DNA from 3 places in the Mycetocola sp. BIGb0189 genome. Region 3 is predicted to be linked to each of the others. Evidence: predicted binding sites of a transcription regulator. Region 3 holds the regulator's gene; each other region holds the start of a gene.
The links. Region 3 encodes HrcA, which represses chaperone genes, less so after heat shock. Its sites were predicted from a motif close to TTNGCACTCGNNNNNNNCGAGTGCNAA; they were not measured.
Positions count from the first base shown of each region.

Region 1: the regulator HrcA is predicted to act here: its motif matches at 1,455-1,481, upstream of groES (co-chaperone GroES).
Region 2: the regulator HrcA is predicted to act here: its motif matches at 1,908-1,934, upstream of groL (chaperonin GroEL).

Region 1 is NZ_JANUED010000009.1:29,496-32,727, forward strand. It holds gene M2390_RS13850 (DUF4190 domain-containing protein) at 2-400, shown strand; gene M2390_RS13855 (DUF4190 domain-containing protein) at 524-1,021, shown strand; gene groES (co-chaperone GroES) at 1,085-1,381, opposite strand; gene M2390_RS13865 (class I SAM-dependent methyltransferase) at 1,545-2,732, shown strand; gene M2390_RS13870 (hypothetical protein) at 2,777-3,232, opposite strand, start outside.
Region 2 is NZ_JANUED010000008.1:146,504-149,735, forward strand. It holds gene M2390_RS13465 (DUF1295 domain-containing protein) at 1-23, shown strand, start outside; gene groL (chaperonin GroEL) at 252-1,871, opposite strand; gene M2390_RS13475 (DUF3048 domain-containing protein) at 2,016-3,071, opposite strand; gene galE (UDP-glucose 4-epimerase GalE) at 3,122-3,232, opposite strand, start outside.
Region 3 is NZ_JANUED010000003.1:269,415-272,646, reverse strand. It holds gene M2390_RS06070 (16S rRNA (uracil(1498)-N(3))-methyltransferase) at 1-133, opposite strand, end outside; gene dnaJ (molecular chaperone DnaJ) at 135-1,235, opposite strand; gene hrcA (heat-inducible transcriptional repressor HrcA) at 1,344-2,366, opposite strand; gene M2390_RS06055 (DUF4870 domain-containing protein) at 2,610-3,227, shown strand.

The DNA.
Region 1 (3,232 bases), on a different contig from region 3:
CATGAGCGACACCAACTTCACCCCTCAGCCGGGTGCCGAACAGCCCGCCGCATATCCCGCCCAGCAGCCCGCCCCGGGACTTCAGGGGTACGCCGCGGCTCCGCAGCAGGGGTACGCCGCCCCGCAGCCGGGGTATGCTCAGCCCGGCTACGCCGCCGCACCGCAGAAGACCAGCGTCATGGCCATCCTCGCGCTCATCTTCGGCATCCTGGTGGCGCCGGTCGGCATCGTCCTGGGCCACATCGCCCTCAAGCAGCTAAAAACCTCGGGCGAGGGCGGTGAAGGTCTGGCCAAGGCCGGCTTGATTATCGGCTACATCTTCTTTGCACTGTGGATCCTGATCAATATTGTCGGGGTGATTACGGCTCTCGCCGGTGCGAGCAGCAGCTACGGCTACTAGCCGCCGCACACGAGACGCCCGCTTCACCGAGCGGGCGTTTTGTTTACCCAAAAGTCCCGCACTGGCCCCGAAATATGCAGGTATGCCAGAATTAGGGGACATAACCACCGAGGGGAACCCACCATGAGCGACAACAACAATAACTTCCCGGGGCAGCCCGAGCAGCCCCAGGGTCAGCCCGCCTACCCGGCACAGCCCGAGCAGCCCTACGGCCAGCCCGCCTACCCGGCACAGCCCGAGCAGCCCTACGGCCAGCCCGCTTACCCTGCTCAGCCCGAACAGGCTGGGTACCCGACCCCGCAGGGCTACCCCGCTCCCGAGGCCTATGGCACCCAGCAGGGATACGCCCAGCCCGCTTACCCGGCGACCCCGCCGCGCACGAACCTGCTGGCAATCCTCTCGCTGGTCTTCGCGTTTGTCTTCGCCCCGGCCGGTATCGTGCTGGGACACATCTCCAAGAAGCAGCTCAAGACCTCCGGTGAGGGCGGCGCGGGTCTGGCAACCGCCGGTCTCGTGCTGAGCTATATCTTCACCGCCCTGTACATCATCGGCGGAATCTTGATGATCGCGTTCTATGCGTTCCTGTTCGCGAACATCCCGTCCGACTACAGCACCTACTAACCCCTCGCACAACACAGCGCCCATCCGGAAAACCGGATGGGCGCTGTGTTGTCTCCTGCGTGGTTAGCGAACCACCACGGCGAGAACGTCGCGAGCCGAGAGCACGAGCAGGTCTTCCCCGCCGTACTTCACCTCGGTTCCGCCGTACTTGGAGTAGATGACCTTGTCGCCGACGGCGACGTCGAGCGGGATGCGGTTGCCGTTGTCGTCGATGCGACCCGGACCGACCGCAACAACCTCGCCCTCCTGGGGCTTTTCGGTTGCGGACTCGGGGATGACCAGGCCCGAAGCAGTGGTACGCTCCGCCTCGACCTGCTTGATGACGATGCGATCCTCGAGCGGCTTGATGGAGACCGACACGGTTGACCTCTTTCTAGACTAAGCGTGGTTAGCACCCTCACGTCGAGAGTGCTAATCACAGTCTAGGGATCCGTTGGCACTCTTGCAACGCGAGTGCCAACGCGGCGACACATTCGGCGGCATGCCCACCACACGCGACTCACGATATTGGTAGGTTTGGGCGGTGGACAGAAACGAGCTACTCGAACTGCTGACCCCCGAGGGGCTGCGTCTCCTCGATGATCTGGCGCAGGAACCCGCGGGTACCGACCCGGTGGCGCGGGTGAGTCGTCTGCGCGCCCAGGGCCATTCCCCGGCACTGGTGGCGGCGGCGCTGACCCAGGACCGACTGCGCCGCAAGGCGGTGGGAAAGTTCGGTGAGTTTGCCGAGCGCATGCTCTTCACCCAGGCGGGCCTCGAACAGGCCACCCGGTTACGCGTCGCCGCACTGCACGCCGGACGCTTCCGCGCGCTCGCTCCCACCCACCTGGTCGACCTGGGTTGCGGGATCGGCGGGGATGCGCTGGCCGCCGCCGCCATCGGCCTGCGGGTCACCGCCGTGGACCGCGACGAGGTCACCGCAACCCTCGCCAGCTACAACCTGGCCCCGTTCGAGAACGCCGACGTCCTCAACGCCGCCGCCGAGGACGTCGATCTCACCGCATATGACGCGATCTATCTCGACCCCGCCCGGCGCACCTCCGGTCACAGCAACACCACCCGGCTCACCCGGGCAGCCGATTACTCCCCGAGCCTCGACTTTGCCTTCGGCCTGGCCGAGACGCGGGCGGTGGGCATCAAACTCGGCCCCGGGTTTGACCGTGAAGACATTCCCGAGGGCTGGGAGGCCCAGTGGATCACCGTGGACGGGCAGGTTGTGGAGCTCGGTCTGTGGTCCCCGCGACTGGCCCGTCCGGGCATCACCCGCGCCGCCCTGGTACTGAACGATGCCGGCAGCCACGAGATGACCGCCGCCGCGGACAGCGCGGATGTTGAGGTGCGCGAGCCGGGCGAGTACCTGTATGAGCCCGACGGCTCGGTCATCCGCGCCCGCCTGATCGGCGATCTGGCCCGGGAACTGGATGCGGGCATGCTCAGCCCGGGCATCGCGTACCTGACCGGAGACACCGCGGTCGAGACCCCGTTTGCCGCGCGCTTCCGCATCCTGGAGCGCTTCACCCTGGATGAGAAAAAGCTCAAGCGGGAGCTCAAGGCGCGCGGAATCGGCACGCTGGAGGTCAAGAAGCGCGGGGTGGATATCGACCCGGCAACATTCCGCAAAAAGATGTCCCTCTCGGGGAAAAATGCGGCCACGCTGTTCCTGACCCGTATCGACGGGCAGCACGCGGCACTACTGGCCGAACGCGCCTAACCCCCGAAAGCAGTAACTCCCCCGGACGGTTTCACCCCGCGTGGCTAGGCGAGAATCAACTCCACGATACGCAGCACGCTGTATCCCGCCCACAGGACCGTGGCGATCAGCCCGGCCACCGCCAGCGTGCGGCCGTGGCGCGCACGCGCGTGGCCGGCGGGATCTCCGCGCAGGGCGCCCGGGGCGAGGACCAGCGCGATGATCGCGGCGGGGAATCCCCACCCGAATACGATGCCTCCCACCAAACCGATCAGGCCCCACACAAACGTGGCGGTGGCGCGCCCGGTGGACGGAGCGGCGGCGACCCCAAACCCGGCATAGCCTGCGGCGGCATCGCTCCAGCCCGGCGGCGGAGTCTGAGCAGGCAGCGGCGGAGCCTGGCCGGGCAGCGGAGCCTGGCCGGGCAGCGGAGCCTGGCCGGGCAGCGGAATCTGGCCGGGCGGCGGAGCCTGGCCGGGCAGCGGCGGTGTCTGGCCGGGAGGGACGGGTGCTCCGGAAAT
Region 2 (3,232 bases), on a different contig from region 3:
TCCCCTGGCCGCCGCGCGCCTAATGCTCATTTAGCCTGTCATTCCCGTGCAGAAACGATCCTCGACTCTTGTAATTCTGGTCATCGGCGCGTAACTTCGCTGACAAGAAGGTGAGGACAAGGTCCCTCATCAGGAGTCGACCGGGTCTGCAAGACGAATGTGCTTGCAGGCCCGTTCAAGCTCCGTAGCAACAACAAAACGGGCGCCCTCCCGAAGGAGAGCGCCCGTCTCGTGTGAAACGAGGGTTGGACTTAGAAGTCCATACCGCCGCCGTCGCCACCGGCTACCGGAGCAGCCTTCTCGGGCTTGTCGGCCACGACGACCTCGGTGGTCAGGAACAGACCGGCGATCGATGCGGCGTTCTGCAGGGCCGAACGGGTGACCTTGGCCGGGTCGATGATGCCCTGGGCGATCATGTCACCGTACTCACCGGATGCGGCGTTGAAGCCGTGGCCGACGGGCAGGTCGCGGACCTTGGCGGCCACAACACCGGGCTCCTGGCCGGCGTTCAGTGCGATCTGCTTCAGCGGAGCCTCGATGGCCACGCGAACGATGTTTGCACCGGTTGCCTCGTCGCCGACGAGCTCCAGCTTCTCGAAGGCCAGCTTGCCGGCCTGGATCAGGGCAACGCCACCACCGGCGATGATGCCCTCTTCGACGGCAGCCTTGGCGTTACGCACGGCGTCCTCGATGCGGTGCTTGCGCTCCTTGAGCTCAACCTCGGTTGCGGCTCCGGCCTTGATGACCGCAACACCGCCGGCCAGCTTGGCCAGACGCTCCTGCAGCTTCTCGCGGTCGTAGTCCGAGTCGGTGCCCTCGATCTCGCGACGGATCTGAGCCACGCGACCGGCGATGGCGTCGGCGTCGCCGGCACCCTCAACGATGGTGGTCTCGTCCTTGGTGATAACAACCTTGCGGGCGCGGCCCAGGTCGGTCAGCTTCAGCTGCTCGAAGGTCAGGCCGAGCTCGGCGGAGATAACCTCTCCACCGGCCAGTACGGCGATGTCCTTGAGCTGAGCCTTGCGGCGCTCACCGAAGCCCGGAGCCTTGACGGCGGCGGACTTGAAGATGCCACGGATCTTGTTGACAACCAGGGTGGTCAGCGCTTCGCCGTCCACGTCCTCGGCGATGATGACGAGGGGCTTGCCGGTCTGCATGACCAGGTCGGCAACCGGGGACAGGTCCTTGACCGAGGAGATCTTGGAGTCTGCGATCAGGATGTAGGCATCCTCGAAGACGGTCTCCTGGCGGTCGGGGTCGGTGACGAAGTAGGCCGACAGGTAACCCTTGTCGAAGCGCATACCCTCGGTCAGCTCGAGCTCGGTACCGAAGGTGCTGGACTCCTCAACGGTGACCACACCCTCCTTACCAACCTTGTCGATGGCCTCGGCGATGATCTCACCAATGCCGGTGTCGGCGGCCGAGATCGACGCGGTGGCGGCGATCTGGTCCTTGGTCTCGATCTCCTTGGAAGCTTCGGTCAGCTCGGCGATAACCGCGGCCACGGCCTTCTCGATGCCCTTCTTCAGGCTGATCGGGTCGGCACCGGCGGCGACGTTACGCAGGCCCTCGCGGACCAGAGCCTGGGCGAGAACCACCGAGGTGGTGGTTCCGTCACCGGCGACGTCATCGGTCTTCTTGGCGACCTCCTTGACGAGCTCCGCACCGATCTTCTCGTACGGGTCGTCGAGCTCGATCTCCTTGGCGATGGACACACCATCGTTGGTGATCGTGGGGGCGCCCCACTTCTTCTCAAGTACTACGTTCCGACCGCGCGGGCCAAGGGTGACCTTGACGGCGTCGGCGAGCGTGTTCAGTCCACGCTCAAGACCGCGGCGGGCCTCTTCGTCAAAAGCAATGATCTTTGCCATGTGGTTTTTCGTCCCTCCCGGACGTCGAAAACGGGGTTAGCACTCGATGAATGTGAGTGCTAACTCGATTCTGGCACTCTCCACCTACGAGTGCAAGCCGAACCAGGCAGATGACGGCGGATGAACAGGGAGCCCGCAGGGTGCCTATTCGACGCGCACTTCGGCACCGGAGATCAGCGGCACAAGCTCAACCCAGGCATTGCCGGGAGCCAACAGTATCGGCTCGCCCGCCTCGGTGGTGAGCGTGATCGGCGCGGTGGCCTCGGTCTTGGACCAGGTGACCGGAATCACCTGCCCACCGGTCGCCACGTATCCGGTGCCCGAACCGATCAGCACGGTCTTGGGCACCCCCTGGTACTGGTTATCGATGTTCACCCGAAGCACAATCACGTTCGTCGCAGACCGGGTCTTGCCGTCGGGATCCAGATCGGGCTTGCCCTGCTGGGAGCGCAGGAAAACCCCCTGGCTGGCATCCCAGGCCCAGGACTGCTGTCGGGAGGTTGAGAACGTCGCGTGGATTGTCGCCACCGGGATACCGCCCTGGAGTGCCGAGGCACCCTCGGCGGTTTCGGCATGCTCAAACTGCGTGGGCGGCGCGCTCAGTCCCTGTTGATCGTCGATCAGTTTCTCGGCCCGCAGGATGACGTTGTGCGGGGCAGGTTTGTCCTTGCTGCGGTACATAAACGGATCGGCATTCGGCTGACCGTGGATGAAGTTTTTGACCGGGGTGTTTTCCATCTGGTCCACGAAGATCTGCTGTCCACCCGAGTAGGCCACGAGGCCACCGAAGGGGGAAATGATGTCCGGGTCCATCGGACGAATCGAACGCAGCGGCCCCAGCTCCTCGGGAATCTGCGACTGCCAGACCGCAACATAGCGGGTCAGCCCACCCTCGACCAGTTCCTCAAATACCAGGTCGGCACGTTCCAGGCCGCGCTGAGGACGGGCCTCCACATCGTTCCCGATCTTGGCGGCGAGCGAGGGGCGACTCAGGACCGCCCCGGTCGCCGGCTCACCGGTGAGTGGTGCCACGGTCCCCGGAACATCCTGGGTGGCGGTCGGCGTTGATGACGGGGCGGGCGAGGGGCGCTGAGCACAAGCGGCCAGCAGGGAAACCCCGAGGACGCAGGTAACCAGAACCCGCGTGACACGAACGGCGCTCGCACCTGCGGTGGATGAGGGGGCGGCGAGTCTCAACATGCCGCTAACCATAACGCGTCCCCGGTCAATTTGGGCCGAGCCTCGCTGGTTTAGCGTGCGTTATTGGCGCGGTGCGCGTCCCAGGCCGAACGGATGATCTCCTCGGTGCCGCGACGGGCGCTCCATCCGAGTTCCCGCTCGATTTTGGTCACCGAGGCCAC
Region 3 (3,232 bases):
CGCCGAGGAAGAGTTCCTCGCCGACACGGATCCGGTTGACGGTCACCGCATGCTTGGCCTCGGCACCCTCCAGGGTGATCGTGTCGCCCACGGCGGGCACCCCGACAAAATCGCGCAGAAATAGGCTCGACATGCTAGCCGCGCAGCTTATCGCGAAGCTTGGCAAACAGACCCTGCTGGAACTCACCCAGCGCGGCGGTTTTATCCTTGCGCTTGGCGGCGAACTTCTCGATCAGCTCGCGCTCCTTGTGGTCCAGCTTGGTTGGGGTCATCACCTGGATGCCGATGCGCAGGTCGCCGCGGCCATGACCGCGCAGCTTGGTGATCCCGCGGTCGCGCACGGTGATCACATCCGAGCTCTGCACACCCGCCTTGATCTCGACCTCGAGGTCGCCATCGAGGGCGTGGATCGTGGTGGTCGATCCGAGGATCGCCTCGGTCATCGGCACCTCCAGGGTGCACAGCAGGTCGTCGCCGTTGCGGCTGAAGACGTCGTGGTGGCGCACCTTCATTTCCAGGTACAGGTCACCGTTCGGGCCACCGGCCGGGCCGATCTCACCCGAGCCGGGCATCTGCAGGCGCAGACCGGTGTCCACACCGGCGGGGATGTCCACCGAGACGGTGCGGCGGGCGCGCACGCGGCCCTGGCCCTGGCAGCCGACGCAGGGGTTGGCGATGATCGTGCCGTATCCGCGGCAGGACCCACAGGGGGTCGAGGTCATCACGTTACCAAGCAGGCTACGAACCGGACGCTGGATGGTGCCCGAACCGCGGCAGATGTCGCAGGTCACCGGCTGGGTGCCGGGCTGGCAGCAGGAGCCCTGACAGGTCTCACACAGTACCGCGGTGTCAACCTCCAGGTCGCGGTGGGTGCCAAACACAACCTCGCCGAGATCAAGCTCAACCCGCAGCAGGGCGTCCTGACCGCGCTCGCGACGCGACTTGGGTCCGCGCTGCTGGCCGCCCCCACCGAAGAACTGCTCAAAGATGTCGCCGAAGCCACCAAAGCCAGCGTCGCCGCCGCCCTGGCCGGTCTCGCCGCGGTCATAGCGGGCACGCGAATCCGCGTCACCCAGCACATCGTAGGCGTGGGTCACCAGCTTGAAGCGCTCCTGCGCCTCCTCGGAGGGGTTCACATCGGGGTGCAGCTGACGAGCCAGCTTGCGGTAGGCCTTTTTGATGTCCTCAGCCGATGCGTCCTGTGAAACGCCCAGTACCTCGTAGTGGTCAGCCACCCGTGATCCTCCATGGTGGCGACGCCGAAGCGTCGCACAATTGATTGTTGTGGCCAGCGGCCCGTGGTGGGCAGTGGCCGGTTGAACGGCGGCGTAAACGCCGCGGGGTTAGTTCTCGCCGAGCTGGCGGGAAAGATAGCGTGCCACGGCGCGAACCGAGGCAATGTTGCCCGAGTAATCCATTCTGGTGGGTCCAAGGACCCCGAGGCGGGCAATTTCGCCCGCAGAGGAACGGTAGTTCCCCGCGACGATCGAGGTTTCGGCCAGGCCGAAGGGCTCATTCTCGCGGCCGATGCGGGCGGTGATCCCCGCCGCATCGATACTCATCTCGCCAAACAGGCGCATCAGCACCACCTGCTGTTCGAGGGCTTCCAGCACCGGATAGATGCTCCCGGCGAAGTCCTCCTCGCTGCGGGCCAGGTTGGCGGTACCGGACATCACCAGGCGATCCTGGCGATACTCGGCCAGCTGTTCATCCAGCGCATCGCAGATTCGATCCACCAGACCCGGGTGTCCGGGAACGCCGAGCGCTCGCACCCGCACGAGGACCCGGGAGGCGTCCTCGACACTGTGACCGAGGAGCTCGTGATTGATGCGCACCTTGAGGTCGTCCACATCCTGGGTGGACAGCGGCGCGGTCACCTCGACCGTGCGCTGCTCGACCCGACCGTTGTCGGTAATGAGGACAACCAGGAGACGGGCATCCCCCAGCGAGACCAGCTCGACGTGCCGCACCTGGGCGCGGGCAAACGAGGGGTACTGCACGATCGCCACCTGGTTGGTGAGCTGCGAGAGCAGGCGCACCGTGCGCGAGAGCACATCGTCGAGGCCCACCCCGTCGCCCAGGAACTCCTGAATCGCCCCGCGCTGCGCGGGCGAGAGCGGGCGCTGCTCGGCCAGGTGATCCACAAACAGCCGGTAGCCCTTATCGGTGGGGATACGGCCAGAGGAGGTGTGCGGGGCGTGAATCAGCTCCTCATCCTCCAGCTGCGCCATATCGTTGCGAATCGTCGCCGCCGACACACCAAAGGAGTGGCGCTCAACGATCGCCTTGGAACCCACCGGCTCCCGGCTGGAGACATAGTCAGACACGATCGCGCGAAGGACGGCTAGGCCACGCTCGGAGACCATTGGTCACCTCCACCTCATCGCGATTTCCCCGGGAAATCTGGACTGATCTGACGCGGGCGAGCATCCGCACATACGGATTGGCACTCGTCACCACTGAGTGCTAATTCTAGCTCGCTCTGACGTCCGGTTCCAATCTCTGACACTCGGTCCGGGTGCTTTTTGACCACCGATACGCCGGATTTTGGTGATAGTCGGTAATCAGACGTACCGAATTCACCGTGCGGCGGTTATCCTAATTCCACTATGAGCGATCACACGCAGTCGAATCCCGAACCCTCGGACGCCAATCAGCCCGGCGGCGCGGTGCCGCCGGTGCCGCCCACGCCTCCGCAGGGCGGGCAGCCCACGCCGCCGCCCGGATACCCGCAGCAGGGTGCGCCGCAGACTCCCCCGCCTGGTTATCCGCAGCCCGGAAATGCTCAGCCGGGATACCCGCAGCAGGGTCAACCCCAGCCCGGCTATGGGCAGCAGCCCTACGGCCAGCAGCCCGGATACACCCCGTCCGCGAGCTCGGCCCCGCTCACCCCCGAGAACGATCGCCTCTGGGGTTCACTCTCGCACTTCGCCGGCATCTTCGGCCCGATCATCGTGCTGATCGTGTGGCTGATCTTCCGCGACCGCGGCCCGTTTGTAAACCAGGAGGGCAAGGAGGCGCTGAACTTCCAGATCAGCGCCTGGCTCCTGGGCATCGCCCTTGGCGTCGTGGGTGGGATCACCAGCTTTATCGGCATCGGCGTGATCCTGCTCCTGCTGATGTGGCCGGTCGGCGTAGCCGCCTTCGTGTTCGCGATCATCGGCGGGGTCAAGACCAGCAGCGGCGCTCCCTACCGCTACCCGCTGACTTTTCGCTTCATTCCCTAGGCTGG